3 regions of the Kitasatospora sp. NPDC004745 genome follow, and region 3 is predicted to be linked to each of the others. Evidence: riboswitches for the same ligand, from Rfam matches in the RefSeq annotation. Region 3 holds a riboswitch; each other region holds the start of a gene.
The links. A riboswitch is a leader RNA that binds a small molecule or an ion and turns the genes downstream of it on or off. The one in region 3 is predicted to bind cyclic di-AMP.

Region 1 (7,758 bases), on a different contig from region 3:
CGCTCGACGTGCTCGGTTACGAGCGGCCGACCCGGCTGCGCCAGCGCAGTGCGGGCCTGATCGGTCTGATCACGCCGGAGTTGAGCAACCCGATCTTCCCCGCGCTGGCCCAGGTGATCGAGCAGGTGCTCAGCCGGCACGGGTACACCCCGGTGCTGTGCACCCAGACGCCGGGCGGATCCACCGAGGACGAACTGGTGGAGATGCTGGTCGACCGGGGCGTGGCGGGCATCGTCTTCGTCTCCGGGCTGCACGCCGACTCCACCGCCGACCACGACCGGTACGCCCGGCTGGCCGGCCGCGGGGTGCCCTTCGTCCTGATCAACGGCTACAGCGAGCGGATCGCCGCCCCGTTCATCTCGCCGGACGACCGCGCCGCGATGTGGATGGCCGTCCAGCACCTGGCCGAACTCGGCCACGAGCGGATCGGGTTGGCCGTGGGGCAGCGCCGGTACGTGCCGGTGCTGCGCAAGATCGAGGGCTTCACGGCGGCGATGCGCGAGGTGCTCGGGCGCAGCGCGGAGGAGGCCGAGGACCTCGTCCACCACACCCTGTTCAGCGTCGAGGGCGGGCACGCGGCCGCCGGGGCGCTGCTCGACAAGGGCTGCACGGCGATCGTGTGCGGCAGCGACATGATGGCCCTCGGGGCGATCCGGGCGGTGCGCCAGCGCGGGCTGTCGGTGCCGCAGGACGTGTCGGTGGTCGGCTTCGACGACTCGCCGCTGATCGCCTTCACCGAGCCGCCGTTGACGACGATCCGCCAGCCGGTCGAGGCGATGGCCACGGCGGCGGTGGACGCGCTGCTGGAGGAGGTCGGCGGCAACGCGGCCCAGCGGGGGGAGTTCATGTTCCAGCCGGAGCTGGTCATGCGGGGCTCGACGGGGGCCTGCGCGCGCTGAGCGACGGGCCGTGGACGGCCGACGGGCCCCGGGGAGCGACCGCTCCCCGGGGCCCGTTTCGCATGGGTGCCGTGTGCCGTGTGCGGGGGTGGCGCGGACGGCGGCGGGTGGGGCGGGTCAGCCCTGCTGGTCGGTGGGGCGGCTGCGGGTGAGCCGCCGGTCGTCGGCGGGGTCGCCGGTCCGGGTCCCGGTGCGGCGGCCGCGGGCCAGGTAGTCCCGCAGGACCAGTTCGACGGCGTCCTGCGGGTTCTTGGTGCCGGAGAGTAGCATCGCGTCGATCGCGAGGTTGGCGTCGAGTGTGACGGTGACCTGGGCCATGGTGGCTCCTCCTCGGGTGCAGAGCAGCAGCATGCCCGGTGTGGCCGGCTTTGACCATGACCTTCGGCCGGCGGAGGGCGGGTACGCCGGAACCCCCGGGGGAGAGCGATCGGGCTCTCCCCCGGGGGTTCCGTGCGGCGGGCGACGGGGGCGGGTGACAGATGACAGGTTTCAGATGATGAAATCTGTCGGCTGAAATCTGAAATCTGAAATCTGTCAGCTGTTCGCCGTCAGCCGTCAGCCGTCAGCCGTCAGCCGTCGGCTGTGCCGTGCCGCCCGTGGCCCGCCGGTGTGCCTCAGACCCGGCCGGCGAAGTCCGGGGCCCAGTTGGCGACGGTCTGCTCGCGCACGCCCGAGCTCGGGTTGGCGGCCTCGACGTACTTGCCGCCGCCGACGTAGATCGCGACGTGGTAGACGCCGGAGTCCTGGCCGTTGTTGGACCAGAACAGCAGGTCGCCCGGCTGCAGGTTGTCCAGCGAGACGTGGGTGCTGGCGGCGGCCTGGTCCGCGGCCACGCGCGGGATGGAGACGCCCGCGGCGCGCAGCGCGGCCTGGGTCAGGCCGGAGCAGTCCCAGCCGCCGTTGCCGGTGCCGCCGTAGACGTAGGCCTGGCCGACCTTCGACTCGGCGAAGGAGACCGCGGCGGCCATGCTGCCGGTGGCGGCCTGGGCCGGGGCCTGGGCGGCCGGGGCCTGGGTCTGCGCGGCCGGCTTGGCGTTCACGGCACCGCCGTCGGTGGTCTGGCCGGACTTCTTCGAACGGTCGAACCAGCTGAAGTCCGAGCCGGACTTGGTCGCGGTGGCCGCCTGCCGGCCCTGGCCGGCGTCCTTGAAGGACAGGTGCTGGCCCGGGTAGATGGTGTTCGGGCCGTCGGTCAGGGTGCCGCGGTTGAGCTCGTAGAGCCGCTGCCAGCCGCCGTCGATGTTGTGCTTGTCGGCGATGGAGGACAGCCAGTCGCCGGCCACGACGGTGTAGTCGTCGCTCTCGGCCTGGGCGCCGCCCTGGGCCTGCTCCTGGTGCTTCTGGGTCCAGGTGCTCTTGGCGGAGTCGCCGGAGGTCTGCTCCTGGGCCGGCGCGGCCGGCTTGGCGGCCGGGGCGGGGGTCTGCGCGGGCTTGGCGGCCGGGGCGGGCTTGGCGGCCGTCGCACCGGCGGTGGAGCCCGCGGAGGTGTCGACGGCGGCCGGGGCGCCGCCCTTGGTCAGGCCGGCCTGGACCGAGCAGACCGGCCAGGCGCCGGGGCCCTGCGAGGCGAGGACCTTCTCGGCGACGGCGATCTGCTGGTCCTTGGTGGCCAGGTTCGCCTGCGGGGCGTACGCGGTGCCGCCGAAGGCGGCCCAGGTGCTGGAGGTGAACTGCAGGCCGCCGTAGAAGCCGTTGCCGGTGTTGATGCTCCAGTTGCCGCTGCTCTCGCACTGGGCGACCTTGTCCCAGGTCGCGACGGAGGCGGCGGAGGCGGTGCCGGTGGTGAGGCAGGGGATCGTGAGGCCGACGCCCGCGACGCCGATGGCGGCGATGACGCGGCGGGTGCGGCTGGACAGACGGGTGCCGTTGGTGGGCAGCATGAAGACGTGGTCCTCTCCCACGCCTGCGAGGTGAGCTGTCGGATTCGGGCTGGAGTTGCCCGGCCGCGCTGTGGACGCGGCTTCACCCCTAGCCCTGAACCGTTCCTGGGAACGGTCCGGGGCGACTTACCTGTGGGTCCCCCGCTCCTGCCGTGGTGCGTTTTCGCGCTTCCAGGGCACCCGACGGCAGGACTCGGCGTTGCGGATGAACTGGGTCCGTGTGGTCACGAACGGGGAGCACGTTAAGCAGACTTAAGTTCAAACCGCAAACACTGTGATGCACATCACGGTTTGGCGAGAATGATCGTTTCCGCTGTCCGTCATGATCCGAAATGATCGTTTTCCCGCAACGGCGCTACGGGTGCGCACAACTGGCCGCGCCTCAGGAAACGGCTGACGACGCGTCGGGGTGTGATCGGGTGCGTCCGCGATGCGGGAGGCGCGGCCGATTCCCGGCCGCCGGCCCGCGCCCCGGGCAGAACCGATCAAACATCAACAGAACGGACATCGCGCCTATTCACGCCTTAACTCCCGTACGGGGCAAGCCGGAAGGGCCCGGAACGAAGCCGTTCCGGGCCCTTCGGTGCGCGTGGTGTCCCGCTACTACTCCTCGGGCCCCCCGGCGGCGGCGTGGGCGCCGTGGGTGCCCTCAGCGGCCTCCGCGGCGGCCTCCGCCTCGGCCTGGGCCAGCTCCTCCGGGGAGGGCGCCGGCAGCGCGGCCAGGTAGGTCGAGGCGATCAGCTGGCCGACCGTCGGGTAGGCGCCCAGCGGAGCGGCGGACGGGCAGCCCGTCTCCTCGGCGGCCGTCGCGAGCAGCTCGGAGTCGGCCTCCGGGCCGATCACCAGCGGGGCCAGCGCGGGGCGCAGGGAGCCGGTCTCCTTGAGGTGGTTGACGGCCGCGGCCACCGAGCCGGGCACGTCGAGCGCGGCGGGGATGACCGGGACGGCCAGCCGGGCCGCCAGCAGTACGCCGGTGATGCCGGCCGCCGCGGCGGCCTCCTCGCCGCCGACGGTGGTCAGGACCACGCCGTCCGCGGCGGTCGCGATGGCGAACAGCCTGGCCCGGTCGGCGCGGGCCAGCCCGGCCTCGGACAGGCGCACGTGGACGGCCTCGGCGAGCAGCGGGTGCGGGCCGAGCACGTCGGTGACGGACGCGCCGTACTCCGCTGCGAGGGCGTGGAGTTCGGTCAGGAAGCCGTGCGGGCCGGGGACCAGCGGGACCACGACGGGCGCCGGCAGGCCGGCCTCGGCGGCCATGGCCAGGAGCTCGGCGACGGTGCGGTCCTCGCTGTCGTCGGCCTCGGTGTTCCCACCGGGGAGGTAGCCGACCGCGGTGCGGACGCCGGCCTGCTCGCTGCGGACGATCGACAGCAGTTCCTCGACGACCGAGCGGGACTCGGGCCCTGCGGTCGCGGGCACGGCCAGCACCAGGGCCGGGGCGCCGGTCGGAATCTCGGGGCGCTCGGGACGGCGGTGGCGCCCCCGCGCACGGGAGCCTGGAGTGCGGACGGGCAGTGGCGCGCCCGGGATGGCTGCGGTGCTCATGCCGGAGATCGTAGGACATCGGCCGGTCGGGCCTGCAGTCGGCTGCCGTTCGGGTTCCGCGCGGCCGCGGTGCGCGCGCGGTGCGCGACGTGTGCCGATCCGGGCGGATCCACAGCAATGCGGACATATCTCACCCAACCCCCGGAAGGGCTCCGGTGGTTGCCGTGACGTCCCGGACGGGGCTGCGCGTTGCACGTGCGGTGCGTGAGATGTCTCACAGCACGGAGGTGCTGTCCGATGCGTCTGACGGAGGGTCACAGGAGTGCGACTCCCGGCATTCGAAGATCAACATTCAGCGGGGGTCCGCTCACGGCCGGTTATCGGGACTTCGTCGATTCAGTCGGCTATGTCCGTTTACGTACCGTCAGGAAAAGGGTCCGTGAAGAGTTCGGGGCCGCCGGTGAAAAGCATCGTGCACCTGCAACGTCCCGTGCTGATGCACGTGCACTGCAGCTATCATCGCGTCAAGTGAGGCGTTGTTCCGGGCCGGTACGGGGCCGGTCCGTTCGTTCGGCGGGTGCCGGGGGCGCCGCGCTGGACGACCACTCCGGAGCTCTTCGGGAGATTTCTATGCACGACTCGCAGGACACGCACGGCTCGTACGACACCTACAACGGGATGGCGGCCGCCGACCTCAAGGGGGTGGTCTGGCAGAAGAGCCTGCACAGCAACTCCCAGGGGAACTGCGTCGAGTTCGCGGCCCTGCCGGGGGGCGATGTGGCGATGCGCAACTCGCGTTTCCCGGAAGGTCCGGCGCTCATCTACACCCGTGCCGAGATCGCCGCCCTGCTGCTGGGGGCCAAGGACGGGGAGTTCGACCACCTGGCGGTCTGACCGGCCGCCGCATCGCCATCGGGGGGCCGTCGTGGGTGCTGACACCACGACGGCCTTTGTCTTTTCCGGTGCGCTTTCCGGTAATGGCGCGGGGGTGCCCGCCCGGATTCCGCCGCGAGCGGTGTTCCACCGGAATTCCGCCGTGCCGCCGGCGCCGGAACACGCGGCCCGAACTGCACGGGAATGTGTCGCACGGCCTCTTCGGCGGATCGCCGCGGCCGATCGGCCCGCGGGGCGTGCCGGGGCCGGTAAGGAGGTCGCGCCCGGTTCGTCGCGCCGGTCCGCGCGGCCCGGGGTGCCGTCCTCCCGGTGCCGTCGGCGGCCGGCCGCGCGCCGCCCGGCCCTAGGCCGAGCGCCGGTGCCGTCCACCGAGTTCGGAGCCGACGAGCGGCTCCGCCTCGAACAGGGCCCAGACGACCTTGCCGCTGCCCAGCGGGTGCCAGCCCCAGGACTGGCTGAACGACTCCACCAGGTGGAGTCCGCGGCCGGACTCGGCGACGAAGTCCGCCTCGCGGGCGACCGGGCCGATGCTGCTCGGGTCGCTCACCGCACAGACCACCTGGGGGGAGCGGTGGACGAGGCTTATTCGGATCGGCAGCCGGCCGTCCGCGGTGGGCTGTGTGGGAAAGTCGTACTCGCCCGGGGCGCCGCCCGTCGGGTCGGGCCGTGCGCCGACCGCATGCCGCAGCGCGTTGGTCACCAGTTCCGAGGCCACCAGTGCGACGTCGTCGAACAGCTCCATCAGGCCCCAGCGCTGAAGCGAGGTTCTGGCGAAGTCGCGTGCGGTTCTGACGGCTTCGAAGCGAGGAGCGAGCGTACAGGTGACCACATGGGGGTCAACCGCCAAAGCCGTACCGGTGCTCATGAAGAGCTCCTCCCATAAGGGGGCGGACACGGCTGGACCCGCCGGGGTCATGCCGGTCACCTCCGACTCGCTCGGCCGCTCGGCCGCCCCCTCGACCAGGCGCGCGCGCACTCGAACGCCCGGTGGCGCGGGGACGCTGCCGAGTCGGTGCACGGAGTCGCGCGTGGGGTCGACGCGGAGCCCGCGGGATTGCCAGGGATGTGCAGGTGCACGTGCACCATGGTGGTGTGCGCTCACTGCAGATGCAAGAGTCGATTCACGTGCAGTCGCACTATTGGCATATGCAAGCGCCGTCTGCACGTGCATCCTGGTACGTGGAGTGCGGAACTGATAGGAACATCCGTCAGTATCGGCACCGTGAGCGCTCAACTGATGGCAGACTGTGCGCTGTTTGCCCTAGGTGGAGGTTTCGACCGCATGACCACAGTTCAGCCGGGCGGCGGCTCGATGGTCCGCCGGATCCTCCTCGGCTCCCAGTTGCGCCGACTGCGCGAGACGCGCGGCATCACGCGCGAGGATGCCGGCTACGCGATCCGCGCCTCCGAGTCCAAGATCAGTCGGATGGAACTCGGCCGCGTCAGCTTCAAGGAGCGCGACGTCGCCGACCTGCTCAGCCTGTACGGGGTGGACGACGGCATCGAGCGGGAGGCCCTGCTCGGCCTGGTCCGCGAGGCGAACAAGTCCGGTTGGTGGCACAGCTTCAACGACGTGCTGCCGGGATGGTTCCAGACCTACGTCGGCCTGGAGGAGGCCGCCCAGCTGATCCGCACCTACGAGGTGCAGTTCATCCCCGGACTGCTGCAGTCCGAGGAGTACGCACGGGCGGTTTTCGGCCAGAGTCGGCCGGTCATCAGCGAGGAGGAGGTCGAGCGGCGGGTCAGCCTCCGCCTGCGCCGCCAGAAGCTGCTGACCGAGGGCGCCAATCCGCGCCTGTGGGCGGTGATCGACGAGGCCGCCCTGCGCCGTCCGGTCGGCGGGCCCAAGGTGATGCGCGGTCAGGTGCAGTACCTGATCGACGTCGCCGAGCAGGCCAACGTCGTCATCCAGGTCATGCCCTTCCGCTTCGGTGCGCACGCGGGCGAGTCCGGGGCGTTCACGATCCTGCGCTTCCCGGAGCAGGACCTCGCGGACGTGGTCTACCTGGAGCAGCTCACCAGTGCGCTGTACCTGGACAAGCGGGACGACGTCGACGCCTACATCCAGGTCATGGAGCGGCTCTGCGTGGACAGCCTCACGCCCGAGCGCACCATAGACCTGCTGGCCTCGATCCTGAAGGAGCGCTGAGCCGCCGCCCGGCGGGGCCGCCCGACGGCCCGTCCGTGACCGGTGCTCCGCGCTCCGCCCCCGCCCCGGTTCCAGCCCCCGTCCGGCCCCGTGCCGTCGAGCCGCCCTCCCGCCGTCAACCGCGGGCCGGCGGCCGTTCGCGTTCCGGCGGCGCCGCCTGCGGGGGGCGGCCCAGCTCCCAGGGCAGTTCGTAGCGGCGGAACAGGTCGGCCCGGATCGGCGCGAGCGGGAGCTCGGCGCCCGGCAGCAGCACGCCTATGCAGCCGCCCATCAGCGCGCTGCGCAGGACGGCGTGTTCGGCGGTCGGATCGGGGGCGCCCCAGTCCGCGAGCAGGCCCTGCAGGATCGCGCCGAGCTGCTGCTGCTCCGGATCCTGGACGAAGGCCCCGGTGTCCGGGTCCAGGATCAGCGCGAGGTGCGAGCGCATGACCCGCGGGTGCTCCATCGCTAG
Region 2 (7,758 bases), on a different contig from region 3:
CCCGCCAGGTCCACCCACATCGGCGTGACGTGCGGGGCTCCGTCCGCCCCGGTGGTCGCCACGTACCAGATCCGGGGCTCCCGCACCCGTGCCCGGATGTCGTCCGTCCAGCCGCCCATGGGTCGCCTTCCGTGTCGGTCCGTCTCGACCTGATGCACGCTCAGGGTAGGGGGTGCGTGGCCGGCGTGTCGGTAGGGCGGCGACGGTCGGCGCCGGGCCGTGGCCGTCGTCCGCCATCCCGCCGGCCCGGTCCGCCCACGTGGTGTCAACAGCTGACAGCTGACAGATTTCAGACGACAGATAACAGATAACAGATTTCAAACTCTGTCACCTGTCATCTGTCACCCGGAAACGACCAGCAGACTCCCCGTGACCTCCCAGCCGTCGTCAGCCTTCTCCCAGCCGGACGCTAGGGTTGATCCTCGCGCCCCGGCGGGGGGAACCGGGGTGACCTCCTCGGATGTCCCCAGCGGAGGGGACTGGAGTTCGAGGCGTGGGAGCAAGCAGGACATGGGTCTGACGAGCCACAAGGTGTTGGCGCTGACCGTATTGATCGCCGTCGTGATGATGGCCGGCACGGTCTGGCTCTGGCCCAGACTCGCGAGAGCGACCTGGCAGGCGGTCCTGGGGAGGATCGGCGCACTGCTCGCGACCCAGCTCGCGGTGCTCGCCGCGCTCGGCCTGGTGGCCAACAACTACTTCGCTTTCTACAGCAGTTGGGACGACCTGCTGGGCACCGGCGACACCGGACCGGTGGTCATTCACAACAAGGCGGACGCCTCCGGGCGCCTGCTCGTGGAGACGATCGGCCACGCCTCCGTCAAGGGCGGCGGCGCGATGGGCCGCGAGCCCGCCCAGTCGGGGGAGATCCGCAAGGTGCGGATCGACGGCGCGGTCAGCCGCCTCTCCACCGAGGGCTACGTCTACCTGCCGCCGCAGTACTTCCAGCCGGAGTACGCGCAGAAGCAGTTCCCGGCGGTGATCGTGAGCACCGGGTTCCCGGGGATCGCCGAGAACCTGATCACGCGCTTCAACTACCCCGGCGCGGCGCTCAAGCTGCTCCAGGAGGGCCGGATGCAGCCGACCGTCATGGTCCTGGTGCGCCCCTCGCCCGCCCTGCCGCAGGACACCGAGTGCGAGGACATCCCGGGCGGCGCGCAGTCCGACACGTACTTCACCAAGGACGTCCCCTCGGCGATCCAGGCGAGCTACCGGGTCTCCGCGGACCCACAGGCCTGGGCCTTCATGGGCAACTCCACCGGTGGCTACTGCGCGCTCAAGCTGGCCATGCGCCACCCCGACGTCTTCCCGACGGCCGTCGCGCTCTCCGCCTACTACGACGCGGCGGACGACCCGACCACGGGGGACCTGTTCGGCGGCAGCAGCCAGCGCCGCAACGAGGCGAACCTGTTGTGGCGGCTGAAGAACCTGCCGCAGCCGAAGGTGTCCGTGCTCCTCGCCGGCACCAAGAAGGGCGACGGCGACTACCGGCGCGAGACCGAGGCCTTCGTCGACGCGGTGAAGGACCCGATGAAGGTGTCCTACAGCATGCTGGAGAACGGCGGCCACAACTTCGAGACGTGGAGCGCGCTGCTGCCCTCCTCGCTCGAGTGGCTGTCCCAGCACCTCAAGGTGCCCAACCAGACCGTCTGAGCCCCGGTCCGACCGGCCCAGGCCCGAGCCCGGCCCAGGCCCGACCGACCCCTGACCGCAACGGCTCCGGACCGCAACGGCCCCGGACCGCAGCGGCCCCCGGCCGGACCGCCCGGACCGATCGGTCAGGCCACCCGCTCCAGGGTCCCGGTGTGCAGCTCGCCCACCCGGCCGCCCTCGCCCTCGAATGTCCAGAAGGCGCGGACCGTCAGCCTGCCGAGGTCCATCACGTGGCTGACGGTGATCCCGCTCTGCTCCGTCCAGCTGACGAAGTAGATCTCCGGCGCCACCTCGGCGACGTGCAGCCGCACGTCCTCCCACTGGCCCGCGGACTCGCCGAGGCCCTCCCAGCGCAGCCGCGTGCCGTCGGCCGAGTAGGCGTTGCGGAAGGCCGCGCCGTTGTCGGCCCGGAAGAGGTAGGTGCGGCCGGCGAAGGCGGGCAGGGGCGCGGTCATGGTGGGGCGGTACCTCGTTCCCGGTGGGGTGCGCACGGGTGGTCCGTGGGGTCTTGTGCACTGCGGAAGATGTCGGACCTCCAATTTATCCGACCGGGCGAGCCCGGCGGGTGCAGTTGTGCCGGGCGCGGCCGGGGGAGTCGGCCGCGCCGGAGGGCGCACCGGGCGGGCGCCCGCCGGACGTCCCTCGGCGGCACCGGCGAGCCGTCCTCCGGTCGCCGGGCGCCGGCGGCGCAGGCCGGGAGTCGAATGGACGCCCGGCTCGGCCGAGGGGATGATCAACTCGACCGCCACGCAGCGTCGTTGATCGACACCACTGTGAGCTGCGCGACAACCCGCCCGGCAGAGTTGTCCGTTCACGGACGGTCTGCCTAGCCTGCAACGGCCGTCCGCCACGCGGACCCCGCCGCCGGGACGCCGAGTCCCGTCCACCCGCCGGCGGGCAACCGAGGACCACAGTGGACGGGAGCGGGGGAACCAAGGTCAGCGCCCGGCCCGCACGCTCTCCCGCGTGCGGGTCGCGGCTAGGGGTGAAGCCGCTCCCACCGGCGGCCGGGCAACTGCAGCCCGAACCCGACAGCTCACCTCGCAGGCGTCGCAGAGGACACCCCATGCACCAGCCTGCCCTCCGGCGCCGCACGCCGCGCCACGCCCGCCCGGCCCACCGGGGCCGCTTCGCCGCCCTCGCCGCCACCGGGGCGGTCGCCGTCAGCGGTGCCGGTCTGCTGGGCCTCCCGGCGACCGTCGCCGCCCACGCCGCCACCACCCCGACCGTCACCCAGGACCGGCTGGCCCCCGCGACGATGGTCGCCAACAAGGCCGCCACCGCCTCGCTGACCGTCCACTCCTCGGCCTGCGTCACCGCGAAGACGGTGGGTGTGGGCGTGCGCGACGCGCGCGGCACCAACCTGGACTTCCCCGGCAACCTCTCCAACGTGCAGATCTGCCCGAGCGGGCTGTCCTTCACCAGCGGTGCCCGCGCGCTGCCGGCCGGGACGTACAGCCAGTTCGGCTTCTGGCAGGACCTCGGCGGCGCCTGGCACAACCTGCCCTCGCAGCAGCTGGTGGTCTCCGGCACGGCGACCCCGACCCCGGCTCCCACCGCGACCCCCACCGCCACCCCGACGCCGTCCCCCACCAGCACCCCCGGTGCCACGGCGAGCCCCTCGGCGGGCACCCCGGCCTCCCCGGTCGCGGGCAAGGCGCTGACCTGGTCCGACGAGTTCAACAGCTCGATCACCTGGGGCTCGCGCTGGGTCGGTGACAAGAGCACCGCCTACAGGTACGGGAACCACAACCCGGACGACAACAAGCTCGACCTGCTGAACAAGAACAACGTCAGCGTCGCCAACGGGGTCGCCACCTTCACGGCCGCGCCGAGCGGCACCACCCTGGAGAACGGCAAGCAGGCCTGGAACGCGGGCTTCCTGACCACCGAGGGCTCCAGCGAGGGCTTCCAGGTCAAGACCGGCGACTACGCCGAGACCCGGGTCAAGCTGCCGTCCGGTTCCGGTGCCTGGCCGGCCCTGTGGACCTGGAAGAACGGCAACGGGGAGATCGACTCCTTCGAGTACCACCCCGACAACCCGAACCTGCTGGAGCTGACCAACCACGTCAACCCCGGCAACGCCAAGTACTACACCGACGCCGGTGCCGTCGCGAAGGACCAGTGGGTGACGATCGGCACCTACTACGGCGCCAACTCGGTCGACTGGTACGTCAACGGCGTCAAGGTCTTCTCGGACGGCAAGGGCGTCGGCGCCAACTGGTCGGCGTACCTGATCCTCAACCTCTCGGTGTGCGCGGGGCAGTACCACCCGGCGCCGCAGGGGACCACGCCGCTCAGCATGGCCGCGGACTACGTCCGGGTCTACCGCTGACGCGTGAGCCGTCGGGCCCAGCCGCTCGGGCCCGACGGCTCACGTGATCACCGCCGGCAGCCCGTTCCCGGCTGCTGACGCCCGAGCGCCCGGGGCCGACCACTCGGCCCCGGGCGCTCGGGCGTACCGGCTCAGTCGTTGGTCGTCTCGACCACCCTGATCTCGAACGGCTTCCGGTTGTTGGTCTCGTCCTTGTCGTCCGCGCCGCGCACCGCGACCCAGCCGCCCTGGAGGGTGCCGAGCGGGAGGTCGGGGGAGAGACGGACCGGGACGAGCGCGGTCGCGCTGCGCCCCGACTTCAGCCCCGCGGGGAAGACGCAGCGCACCCGGTGGCCGTTCTGGAACACCTCGCAGTCCTCGGGGAAGAACGGCTCCTCGGGGGTGACCCCCTCCGGCAGGGTGACCACGACGGTGAACGGCGAGGCGGTGGTGTCGGGGCCGCCGTTCCCGACGAATGCGTGGATCGTCGTGCTGCCACCGGGCGGAGCGGGGTCCGGGTCGATCCGGACCACCTCCAGGTCGGAGTTCGAGGGCTTGACCAGGGCCGCGCCGACGTCCACCACCGGCCGCGGCTCGGGGCGGCGCAGCGCCCAGGACGGCCCGGCGGCCAGCACCGCCACCGCGCAACCCGCCGCCACCACGGCGACCAGCCCGGCCCCACCGACCCCGCCGGATCCCCGACGCCCCGTGCTCCTGCGTTCCATCGCGACTCACCCGTGCCCTTGCGCTCCGGCGGCCCGCGCCGTCGCGCGCCGCGCCCGCACCCAGGGTGGCGGGGCGGCCGCCGGGGGCCCGGACAACCCGCCAGCCGTTCGCCTGGACGGGCGCACCGGTGCACCGGAAGTCGGCCCGTCGGACCTCCGGCGCACCGGGGTGCCGTCCGGCCTGCGGCGCACCAGGGGTCCGTCCGCCCGGCCTCCGGCGCGCCGGGCGGGGCACATGGTCCGGTCAGGGAGCCAGGACCTGCCCCAGCCGGGCCGCGATGTGGTGCATCACCGGGACGAGCGCGGAGGCGCCGGCCTGCTCCTCCAGCGCGCGGATCCGGGCCTCGGGGCCGGAGACGGAGAGCGCGGTGGGCGTGGGCGCGCCCGGTACGGCGAGCGCGATGCAGCGCACGCCGATCTCCTGCTCCTGGTCGTCGACCACGTAGCCGCGCTCGCGCGCCTCGGCGAGCTGCTCCAGCAGCTCCTGCGGGTCGGTGACGGTGTACTCGGTGTGCGCGGGCAGCGGGTTGGGGCCGAGCACCGCGCGCGCCTCCTCCTCGGGCAGCTGGGCGAGCAACGCCTTGCCGACGCCGGTGCAGTGCGGCTGCACCCGCCGGCCGACCTCGGTGAACATCCGCATCGATCGCCGCGACTGCACCTGCCCGACGTAGACCACCTCGCCGCCCTCCAGCACCGCCAGGTTGGCGGTCTCGCCGGTGGCCTCCATGAGTTCGGCCAGGTAGGGGCGGGCCCAGCTGCCGAGCAGGCGGCCGGCCGTCTCGCCGAGGCGGATCAGCCGGGGGCCGAGGGTGTAGCGGCGCGTGGTGTCCTGGCGCACATAGCCCTGCTGGACGAGGGTACGAACCAGGCGGTGGATGGTCGGCATCGGCAGGCCGGAGCTGGTGGAGAGCTCGCTGAGCGTGGCGACACCGCCGGAGTCGGCCAGCGCCTCCAGGAGCTGGAAGGCGCGCTCGACGGACTGCACGCCGCCGCTCGCGCGGTCGGTGCCCGTCGTCGATGCTGTGTCGGGGGTCGCAACCACCGGCGTTCCCTTCGCTGTCGGGGAGGAGTAGAGTCCCGGCGATCACATCAACAAACCGTTGAAATTCTGTATCGCGGAAACTAGTCTCCACCTTACAGAATCGAACCCGCCGACAGGTGGGTTCCGATCAAGGAAGTTCCCACCGGAGCTCCCTTCGCCAGGCTCAACCGCTTAGGAGTGTCCTGCCCATGGCTACAGATCAGGGACCCGTCGGCGCCTCTCCCGCCGCTCCGGTCGTCACTGTCGCCGGTCCGCGCGTCCACCGGGCGGAGGAGGTGCTCACCCCGGAGGCCGTCGCCTTCGTCGTGGGCCTCCACCGCACGTTCGAGGCGCGCCGACAGGAACTCCTGGCCCGACGGAAGACGCGCCGGGCGGAGATCGCGCAGGCCGGCACGCTGGACTTCCTCCCCGAGACCGCCGACGTCCGGGCCGGCGACTGGAAGGTCGCCGAGGCGCCCCGCGCCCTCCAGGACCGCCGGGTCGAGATCACCGGCCCCACCGACCGCAAGATGGTCATCAACGCCCTCAACTCCGGGGCGCGGATCTGGCTCGCCGACTTCGAGGACGCCACCTCCCCGACCTGGGAGAACGTGGTCAGCGGCCAGATCAACCTGATCGACGCCTTCGAGGGCCGCATCGACTTCACCACCCCGGCCGGCAAGTCCTACGCGCTCAAGCCCGCCGCGGAACTCGCCACCGTCGTGGTCCGCCCGCGCGGCTGGCACCTCGACGAGACGCACCTCCTCGTCGACGGCACCCCGGTGGCCGGCGCCTTCCTCGACTTCGGCCTGTACTTCTTCCACAACGCCGCGCGGCTGATCGCCAAGGGCGCCGAGGACCCGAACTCCGGCCCGTACTTCTACCTGCCGAAGACCGAGAGCCACCTCGAGGCCCGGCTCTGGAACGACGTCTTCACCCACGCCCAGGAGCGGCTCGGCATCCCGCACGGCACCATCCGGGCCACCGTCCTGATCGAGACCATCACCGCCGCGTTCGAGATGGACGAGATCCTCCACGAACTGCGCGACCACGCCGCCGGCCTCAACGCCGGACGCTGGGACTACCTGTTCTCGATCGTCAAGAACTTCCGCGACGCCGGCGAGCACTACATCCTGCCGGACCGCAACACCGTCACCATGGCCTCGCCGTTCATGGCCGCCTACACCCGGCTGCTGGTGCAGACCTGCCACCGCCGCGGCGCCCACGCGATCGGCGGCATGGCCGCGTTCATCCCCAGCCGCAAGGACCCCGAGGTCAACGCCGCCGCCCTGGAGAAGGTCAAGGCGGACAAGGACCGTGAGGCCGGCAACGGGTTCGACGGCTCCTGGGTCGCCCACCCCGACCTGGTGCCGGTCGCCCGCGCCTGCTTCGACGCGGTGCTCGGCGAGCGTCCCAACCAGAAGGACGACCCCGGCCCGGCCGAGCCCGTCACCGCCGCCCAGCTGCTCGACATTGCCGGCGCCGGCGGCACCTGCACCCGTGCCGGCCTGCACAACGCCGTCCAGGTCGGCGTCCGCTACATCGAGGCCTGGCTGCGCGGCCTCGGCGCGGTCGGCATCTTCAACATGATGGAGGACGCGGCCACCGCCGAGATCTCCCGCTCGCAGATCTGGCAGTGGATCCACAACGGCGTCGTCCTGACCGACACCGGCGAGAAGGCCACCGCAGAGCTGGTCCGCACCCTGGTCGCCACCGAGCTGGCCGAGCTCCGGGCCGAACTGGGCGAGGACGCCTACGCCGGCGGCCGCTGGCGCGAGGCCGCCCAGCTCTTCGAACAGGTCGCCCTGGCCGAGGAGTTCGCGGACTTCCTGACCCTCCCCGCGCTCCCCCTGCTGGGCTGAGCCTCAATCTATCCGCCGACGCCACCGCTGCCGCCTGCCAGGCTGTAGCAGTCCCGCCGGCCCATTGCTCCGTTCCGTACGGCGACGAATCCACCTGTCCTCTCGTCGTCGTACGGGACGGCCCTTCCCGGTGAGGAGTTCACCCGTGGCACGCATCTTCTTCAACGGCCAGGCCATGGTCGG
Region 3 (7,758 bases):
GCCGACGAGGCGGAGGCCGCCTTCGGCACCGGGGACCCGTCCGCGCTGCGCCGGCGCTTCCCCTCCCCCGCCACGGTCGTGGTCAAGGACGCGGCCCGCGTCGTCACCGCCCTGGAGCGGGACGGCACGGCGGTGGCCGAGCCGGCGCTGGCCGTCGAGGTGGTCGAGGCCACCGGCGCGGGCGACGCGTTCGCCGCGGGCTACCTGGCCGGCACCGTCCGCGGCCTGGACCAGCGCCGTCGGCTGCGACTCGGCCACCTGAGCGCCGCCTGCGCGCTGACGGCCCACGGCGACCAGGCCGAGCTGCCGCCCGCCGCCGTGGTGGCGGCGCTGCTCGACGCCTCGCCCGCCGACTGGGCGGCCACCCGGGTGTGCGCACGGGGCATCTCCGGCCCGGCCGTCCCCGCGGGCCCGGCCCGCGCGGCCCGGTGGGCACGGGCAGAATGAGCAGCGATCCCGGCCCCCGCCGCAGCCCCGGCCGGCGCCGCGCTCCCGGCGCGTCCCGCGTTCCCGGCGCGTGCGGCGCGTGCGGCGTCCGCGACGCGCTCGGCGCCCCCGGCCCGCGCCGCGATCCCAGCCCGAGCCCTCCGAGCGGAGCACGATGAGCCAGACCGTCACCCGCGCCCTGCGCATCCTCGCCGAACTGGGCGAGGGCGAGCGCTCCCTCGACCAGCTGGCCGAGGTGCTCGGCGTCCACAAGACGACCGTGCTGCGACTGCTCCAGAGCCTGGAGGAGGAACGGTTCGTCTACCGCGACGCGGGCTACCGCTACCACCTGGGCGCCGGCCTGTTCGCGCTCTCCGGCCTGGCGCTGGAGCAGCGCGGCGTGCGCCGGATCGCCGCCCCGCACCTGGCCGAGCTGAACGCCGCCACCGGCCAGACCGTGCATCTGGCCGCGTACGAGGGCGGCGAGGTGGTCTACATCGACAAGTTCGACTCCCGGCACCCCGTCAGGATGTACTCCCGGATCGGCCTGCGCGCCGCCCTGCACAGCGCCGCCGTCTCCAAGGTGCTGCTCGCCGACCTGCCGCTGCCGGAGCGCCGCCGGGTGGTCGCCGGGATCGACTTCACCCCGCACACCGCCCGCACCCTCACCACGCCCGAGGAGCTGCTCGCCGAGCTGGAGCGGGTGGCCGCCCAGGGCTGGGCGCAGGACCACGCCGAACACGAGGCGTTCATCAACTGCGTGGCGGCGCCGATCCGGGACGTCACCGGCCGGGTCGTCGCCGCCGCGTCCATCTCCGTCCCGGACGTCGTGCTGCCCTACGAGCAGGTGCTGGACCTCCTCCCGCAGCTGCTCGCCACCGCCCGCGCCGTCTCGGCCGACTGCGGCCGCCCGGACCGTACCTGACCGACCGCCAGAACACGAGGAAGCCGATGACCGACAAGACCGAGATCCGCACCGACGGCGCCCCCGCGCCCGCCTGGACGTTCTCCCAGGGCGTCCGCAAGGGCCCGATCCTCCAGGTCTCCGGCCAGGGCCCGCAGGACCCGGCGACCGGCGAGTACCTGTACCGCGGCGACGTGCGGGCCCAGACCCGGCGCACGCTGGAGAACGTCAAGGCGATCGTCGAGGCCGGTGGCGCGACCATCGAGGACGTGGTGATGTTCCGGGTCTACCTCACGCAGCGGGCCGACTTCCCGCTGATGAACGAGGTCTACGCGGAGTTCATCGAGGAGAACGTGAAGCCCGGCGGGGTGAAGCCCTGCCGGACGACGGTCTTCGTCGAGCTGCCGCAGGAGCCGATGCTGGTCGAGATCGACGCCCAGGCCGTGATCGGCTGAGCGCCGCCGCCCGGACGGAAGGGCCCGGACGCCCCGCGCGTCCGGGCCCTTCCGCGCACCGCTCGGACGGCGCGGACGGGGCGGCACTTGCCACACCCTCCCACGGTGATTAGGTTAGGCTCACCTAACCAACTGGAGGTCCGTCATGAGTCTGCCCACCGACGACGCCCCGGTGCCCGAGCCCACCACCGCCGAACGGGTCCACAGCCTCCTCGCCGCGACCTCCTCGCTCACCGTCCGCGCCCTCGGCGAGCACCACGACCTGGACACCCCGGTCTCCGTCCACGGCTCCCGGCTGCGCCTGCGCGCCCCGCTCGGCTCCCCGCTCTCCACCGCCGCCGCGCGCGAGACCGACGGCCTCGCGGTCGTGCTCGACGTCACCGACGTCTCCCCCGTCGCCGTCCGCGACCGGATCCGCGCCCGCCTCACCCTGGCCGGCCGGCTGCACCTGGCCCACCTCGCCGACGACGGCATCAGCGTCCACCTGCGCGTGGACGTCGCCCACGCCGTCCTGTCCACCCCGTACGGCACCGGCGCCCTCACCGCCGCCGACCTCGCCCACGCCGCGCCCGACCCGCTGGCCCGGTACGAGGCCGCACTGCTCACCCACCTCGCCGACGACCACGCGGACGCCGTCGCCGTCCTCACCCGGCTGCTCGACCCGGCGCTGCTCGCCGGGCGGCCGGACGTCCGGCCGCTCGCCCTGGACCGGCACGGCCTGGTGCTGCGCCTGGACCACCCGCACGGCCACCGCGACGTCCGCCTGGTCTTCCCCGAACCCGTCGCCGACACCGAGGAGTTCGGCCAGCGGGTGCACGAGCTGCTGAACGCCGCGGAGCAGGGCCTGCCCGTCCACCGGCTCTGAACCCGCAGCCCGGCGAACGGCACCCGGCGAACGGCACCCGACAGGCGGCAGGCGGCGGACGCCCCCGGGGCCGACGTCACACCCCCGGCGCCGTCCGCCCGTTGCGCGCGCCGGCGCCGGAAGCGGAGACGCACCGGGAACGCCCCCGGGAACGGCGGCGGAAACGGCAGCGGCCGGCCCGGCTCGCGAGGGAGGTCTCGCGAGCCGGGCCGGCCTGGGCGTGTCCCGCGCCCATGTCCGCCGTTGCGGCGATCACCCGGTCGAGCGGTCACCCGACATGACCATCCCGGAGGATCGTTTCGCCCCGCATCAGCGGTAGTCCCGAAGGGCCCGTCCGGCGGGACCGGGCCCTCGACCCGTCAGGGTCAGAGAGCGACGCCGTGCGCCCGCAGGTAGGCGACCGGGTCGATGTCCGAGCCGTACTCGGAGCCGGTGCGGATCTCGAAGTGCAGGTGCGGGCCGGTCACGTTGCCGGTCGCACCGGAGAGGCCGATCTGCTGGCCGACGGTGACGGCCTGACCGATCGACACGCCGATCGAGGAGAGGTGCGCGTACTCGGCGTAGTGGCCGTCGGCGAGCTTGATCTCGACCTCGTTGCCGTAGGCGCCACCGTTGCCGGCCTTCACCACGACGCCGTTGGCGACGGCGCGCAGCGGGGTGCCGGTGGAGGCGACGAAGTCCTGGCCGGTGTGGTGGCCGGAGGCCCACATCGAACCGGCCACGCCGTAGGCGGTGCCCAGCTTCGGGTTGGCCAGCGGGGCGACGAAGCCCGAGGTGCTGGCGGCGGCCGGGGCGGCGGTGACGGCGGCGGCCGGCTTCGGGGCCGCGGTCTGCACCTGGGTCTGGACCGGGGCGGACGGCTTGGCGGCCTCGGTCTTGGCCTGCACCTGGGCCTTCGGCTTGGCCGGGGCGGCGGGCTTGGCCGGGGCGGCCGGGGCGGCGGGCTTCGCCGGGGCGGCGTCCGCGGACGGCGCGGCGTGGCCGGCGATCGAGAGGTGCTGACCCGGGAAGATCAGGTTCGGGTTGCCGCCGACGACCGAGCGGTTGTGCTCGTACAGCGCCTGCCAGCCACCGTCGACGTGCTTGGCGTCGGCGATCTTCGACAGGGTGTCACCGCTGACGACGCGGTAGCTCTCGGCCTGGGCCGGGGCGGTGACGGGAGCGGCGGCCGGGGCGGCCGGCTTGGCGTCGACGCTGGTGGCGCCGGTCCAGGTGGAGCTCTGCGCGGCCGGGGCGGCCGGGGCGGTGTGCGCCTGGGCGCTCACGGCGGCCACGAGCGGAAGGGCGAAGGAGACCCCGGTGACCGCGGTGGCGATGCCGATGCGGGCGGCGCGGGGCAGGGCGATACGACGAGCCTGAGCAGGCATGGAAGTTTCCTCTCCGACGCCTGCGAGGTGAGCTGTCGGGTTCGGGCTGGAGTTGCCCGGCCGCATGCGCGGCTTCACCCCAAGCCGGCCCTGGGATCCGGTACGCGAAGCGCGTGCCGATCCCGGTCCGGCGACTTACCTGTGGGTCCCCCGCTCCTGCCGTACAGAGTTCAGTTCGAACCACCGGGCAGCGGCAGGATTCGGCGTTCCACCCGGCGGATCCGTCCGGACTGGCCGGGCGGTCGCTGAACTAAAACCCATCCGTCCGGGTGAAGCAATGTCGATCTCTTGAACGGACAACCATCCCCGCCGGGGCCGTGACACTCCGAATGATCGGCTGCACCGTGCGTGCACAATCCATTCACCCGGCGCCACTGATCCACGACGCTGCGCCGATCCCGCCACCGCTGCGCGACCGTTCGCTCACGCACCGCACACCGTCGACACACCCCCCGGTGACCCTTGTCACGCGGGCCCCGCGGGGCGCAGGATCGGGCCGTGGCCACCTCCGCGGCCGGCACCCTGCGCCTGGGCACCGCGCAGGGACGCTGGGTACTCCTGGCAACCGTGCTCGGCTCCAGCATGGCGATGCTCGACGGCACCGTGGTGAACGTCGCGCTGCCCCGGATCGGCACCGACCTCGGTGCCTCCCTCGCCTCCCTGCAATGGACCCTGAACGCCTATCTGCTGACGCTCGCCGGGCTGATCCTGCTCGGCGGCGCGCTCGGCGACCGGTACGGCCGGCGCCGGGTGTTCCTGATCGGGGTGGTCTGGTTCGCCGCCGCCTCGGCGGCCTGCGCCGCCGCCCCCACCATCCAGGTGCTGGTCGCGGCCCGCGCCGTGCAGGGCATCGGCGGCGCGCTGCTCACCCCCGGTTCGCTCGCCATGCTGCAGGCCGTCTTCCACCCGGAGGACCGCTCGGCGGCGGTCGGCCTGTGGTCGGGGCTCGGCGGCGTGTCGGCGGCGGTCGGCCCGTTCCTCGGCGGCTGGCTGGTGGACGGCCCCGGCTGGCGGTGGATCTTCCTGCTCAACCTGCCGCTGGCGGCCGCCGTCGTCGCGGTCGGCGCCCGGCACGTCCCGGAGAGCCGGGACGAGAGCGCCACCGGTCGCTTCGACGTCCTCGGTGCGCTGCTCGCCGCGCTCGCCCTCGGTGCGCTCACCTACGCGTTGACCGCCGCCGGGGAGGGCCTCTCCCCCGCGGTCTGGTTCGCCGGAGCGGTCGGGCTGGTGCTCGGCGCGGCCTTCCTCACGGTCGAACGCCGCGCCGCCGAGCCGATGCTGCCGCTCGGCCTCTTCTCCTCCCGGCTGTTCACCGCCGTGAACCTGGTCACCCTGTGCGTCTACGCGGCGTTCAGCGGGGTGTTCTTCCTGCTGGTCGTGCAGCTGCAGATCGTCTCGGGCTTCTCCCCGCTGGTCTCCGGCCTCGCCCTGGTCCCGATCACCGTGCTGATGCTCACGTTCTCGGCGCGCGCCGGGCGGCTGGGCAAGCGGATCGGCCCGCGGATCCCGCTGACCGTCGGGCCGCTGTTGTGCGCCGCCGGGGTGCTGCTGATGCTGCGCATCGGCGCCGGCTCCACCTACTGGGCCGACGTGCTGCCGGCCGTGACGGTGATGGGCTGCGGGATGACCCTGCTGGTGGCGCCGCTGACCGCGACGGTGCTGGCCGCGGTCGAGGTGCGGCACGCGGGCATCGCCAGCGGCGTCAACAACGCCGCCGCCCGCGCGGCCGGTCTGCTCGCGGTCGCCGCCCTGCCGGCGCTCGCCGGGCTCAGCGGCGACGCCTACCGGGTGCCGTCCGCGGTGGACTCCGCCTTCCACACCGCGATGCTGATCTGTGCCGGTCTGCTCTGCGCCGGTGGGCTGACCGCCCTCGCCACCGTCCGCGGAAACGTGCTCGCGCCGGAGGACCACCCCGTCGCCGAGCCGGACTGCGCGTGGACCTGCGGCACCACCCCGCCGCTCGACCCGGGCCACGTGCACACGGACGAGGGCCCCGCCACCGGAACGGCGGCGGGGCCCTCAGCGGGCTGAGGCGACGTCAGAGGATGTCGCCCGGCGCGTACTTGGCGGCCTCCGGGTAGGCGGCGGCGACGGCCTCCACCTGGCGGACGACCTCGGCGACCTGGGCACCGGCCGCACCGGTGAAGGAGAGCCGGTCGGCCAGCAGGGCGTCCAGCGCGGCCCGGTCCAGCGGGATCCGCTCGTCGGCGGCCAGGCGGTCCAGCAGCTCGTTCTCCCGGGCGCCGGCACGCATCGCCAGCGCGGAGGCGACGGCGTGCTCCTTGATGACCTCGTGCCCGGTCTCCCGGCCGACGCCCGCCCGCACCGCACCCATCAGCACCTTGGTGGTGGCGAGGAACGGCAGGTAGCGGTCCAGCTCGGTCTCGATCACGGCGGGGAAGGCGCCGAACTCGTCGAGGACGGTCAGGAAGGTCTCCAGCAGGCCGTCGAAGGCGAAGAACGCGTCCGGCAGCGCGACCCGGCGCACCACGGAGCAGGAGACGTCGCCCTCGTTCCACTGGTCGCCGGCCAGCTCGCCGGTCATCGAGGCGTAGCCGCGCAGGATGACCGCGAGGCCGTTGACCCGCTCGCAGGAACGGGTGTTCATCTTGTGCGGCATCGCCGAGGAGCCGACCTGGCCCTCCTTGAAGCCCTCCGTGACCAGCTCGTGGCCGGCCATCAGACGGATGGTCTTGGCCAGGCTGGACGGCGCGGCGGCCAGCTGGACGAGGGCGGTGAGCACCTCGAAGTCCAGCGAGCGCGGGTAGACCTGGCCGACGCTGGTCAGCACGTTCTCGAAGCCAAGGTGGCCGGCGACCCGCTGCTCCAGCTCGGCCAGCTTCGCGGTGTCGCCGCCGAGCAGGTCCAGCATGTCCTGGGCGGTGCCGACCGGGCCCTTGATCCCGCGCAGCGGGTAGCGGGCGATCAGCTCCTCCAGGCGGCGGAAGGCGACCAGCAGCTCGTCGGCGATCGAGGCGAAGCGCTTGCCCAGGGTGGTGGCCTGCGCGGCCACGTTGTGCGAGCGGCCGGCCATGACCAGCTCGGAGTGCTCGGCGGCCAGGCGGGCCAGCCGGACCAGCACGGCCACCGTGCGGTCGCGCACGTGCTCCAGCGACTGGCGGACCTGCAGCTGCTCGACGTTCTCGGTCAGGTCCCGGGACGTCATGCCCTTGTGGATCTGCTCGTGGCCGGCGAGCTCGCTGAACTCCTCGATCCGGGCCTTCACGTCGTGGCGGGTGATCCGCTCACGGGCGGCGATCGAGCCGAGGTCGACCTGGTCGATCACCCGCTCGTAGTCGGCGACGGCGTTCGCCGGCACCTCGACACCGAGGTCCTGCTGGGCCTTCAGGACGGCGAGCCACAGGTGGCGCTCGAGGACCACCTTGTGCTCGGGGGACCACAGCTGGGCCAGGGTCGCCGAGGCGTACCGGGAGGCCAGGACATTGGGGATCTGGGGCTTCGCGCTCACGCTTCGCAAGCCTAACAGCCGAGGTCAGCCGGAACGCCGCCGGATCCGCGGCCGCGCCCCACCCGCCCGCGGCGCCCGAGCCTCAGTGCCCGGGTCCCGACGCCCGGGCCTCATGCCCGGGCCGCTACGCCCGGGCTGCGGCGTCCTAGGCCCCGGTGCCCGACCGCCCGGCCAGCACCGGCAGGACCTGCCCGCAGATCGAGTGCAGCGCGATCCGCTGCTCGTCGGTCATCGCCTCGAAGGCCTGGTGGGTGCGGGCCATCTCGCCGCGG

Region 1: linked by a shared signal. The riboswitch ahead of ACFYUY_RS03375 (transglycosylase family protein) and the one ahead of ACFYUY_RS25165 (peptidoglycan DD-metalloendopeptidase family protein) in region 3 are both predicted to bind cyclic di-AMP.
Region 2: linked by a shared signal. The riboswitch ahead of ACFYUY_RS02450 (hypothetical protein) and the one ahead of ACFYUY_RS25165 (peptidoglycan DD-metalloendopeptidase family protein) in region 3 are both predicted to bind cyclic di-AMP.

What each region holds. Positions count from the first base shown of each region.
Region 1 is NZ_JBIALK010000001.1:763,015-770,772, forward strand. Features, by position in the region: gene ACFYUY_RS03365 (LacI family DNA-binding transcriptional regulator) at 1-899, shown strand, start outside; gene ACFYUY_RS03370 (hypothetical protein) at 1,017-1,217, opposite strand; gene ACFYUY_RS03375 (transglycosylase family protein) at 1,514-2,800, opposite strand; cyclic di-AMP (ydaO/yuaA leader) riboswitch at 2,787-2,986, opposite strand; gene ACFYUY_RS03380 (hypothetical protein) at 3,383-4,324, opposite strand; gene ACFYUY_RS03385 (DUF397 domain-containing protein) at 4,895-5,158, shown strand; gene ACFYUY_RS03390 (ATP-binding protein) at 5,502-6,023, opposite strand; gene ACFYUY_RS03395 (helix-turn-helix transcriptional regulator) at 6,441-7,307, shown strand; gene ACFYUY_RS03400 (TetR/AcrR family transcriptional regulator) at 7,423-7,758, opposite strand, start outside.
Region 2 is NZ_JBIALK010000001.1:532,059-539,816, forward strand. Features, by position in the region: gene ACFYUY_RS02435 (PPOX class F420-dependent oxidoreductase) at 1-119, opposite strand, end outside; gene ACFYUY_RS02440 (alpha/beta hydrolase-fold protein) at 511-1,653, shown strand; gene ACFYUY_RS02445 (MoaF N-terminal domain-containing protein) at 1,779-2,108, opposite strand; cyclic di-AMP (ydaO/yuaA leader) riboswitch at 2,553-2,711, shown strand; gene ACFYUY_RS02450 (hypothetical protein) at 2,720-3,988, shown strand; gene ACFYUY_RS02455 (hypothetical protein) at 4,120-4,692, opposite strand; gene ACFYUY_RS02460 (IclR family transcriptional regulator) at 4,937-5,734, opposite strand; gene aceB (malate synthase A) at 5,923-7,575, shown strand; gene ACFYUY_RS02470 (gamma-glutamylcyclotransferase) at 7,721-7,758, shown strand, end outside.
Region 3 is NZ_JBIALK010000017.1:33,213-40,970, reverse strand. Features, by position in the region: gene ACFYUY_RS25185 (sugar kinase) at 1-447, shown strand, start outside; gene ACFYUY_RS25180 (IclR family transcriptional regulator) at 602-1,351, shown strand; gene ACFYUY_RS25175 (RidA family protein) at 1,378-1,785, shown strand; gene ACFYUY_RS25170 (DUF2470 domain-containing protein) at 1,931-2,650, shown strand; gene ACFYUY_RS25165 (peptidoglycan DD-metalloendopeptidase family protein) at 3,016-4,017, opposite strand; cyclic di-AMP (ydaO/yuaA leader) riboswitch at 4,020-4,203, opposite strand; gene ACFYUY_RS25160 (MFS transporter) at 4,516-6,048, shown strand; gene purB (adenylosuccinate lyase) at 6,056-7,486, opposite strand; gene ACFYUY_RS25150 (MarR family winged helix-turn-helix transcriptional regulator) at 7,632-7,758, opposite strand, start outside.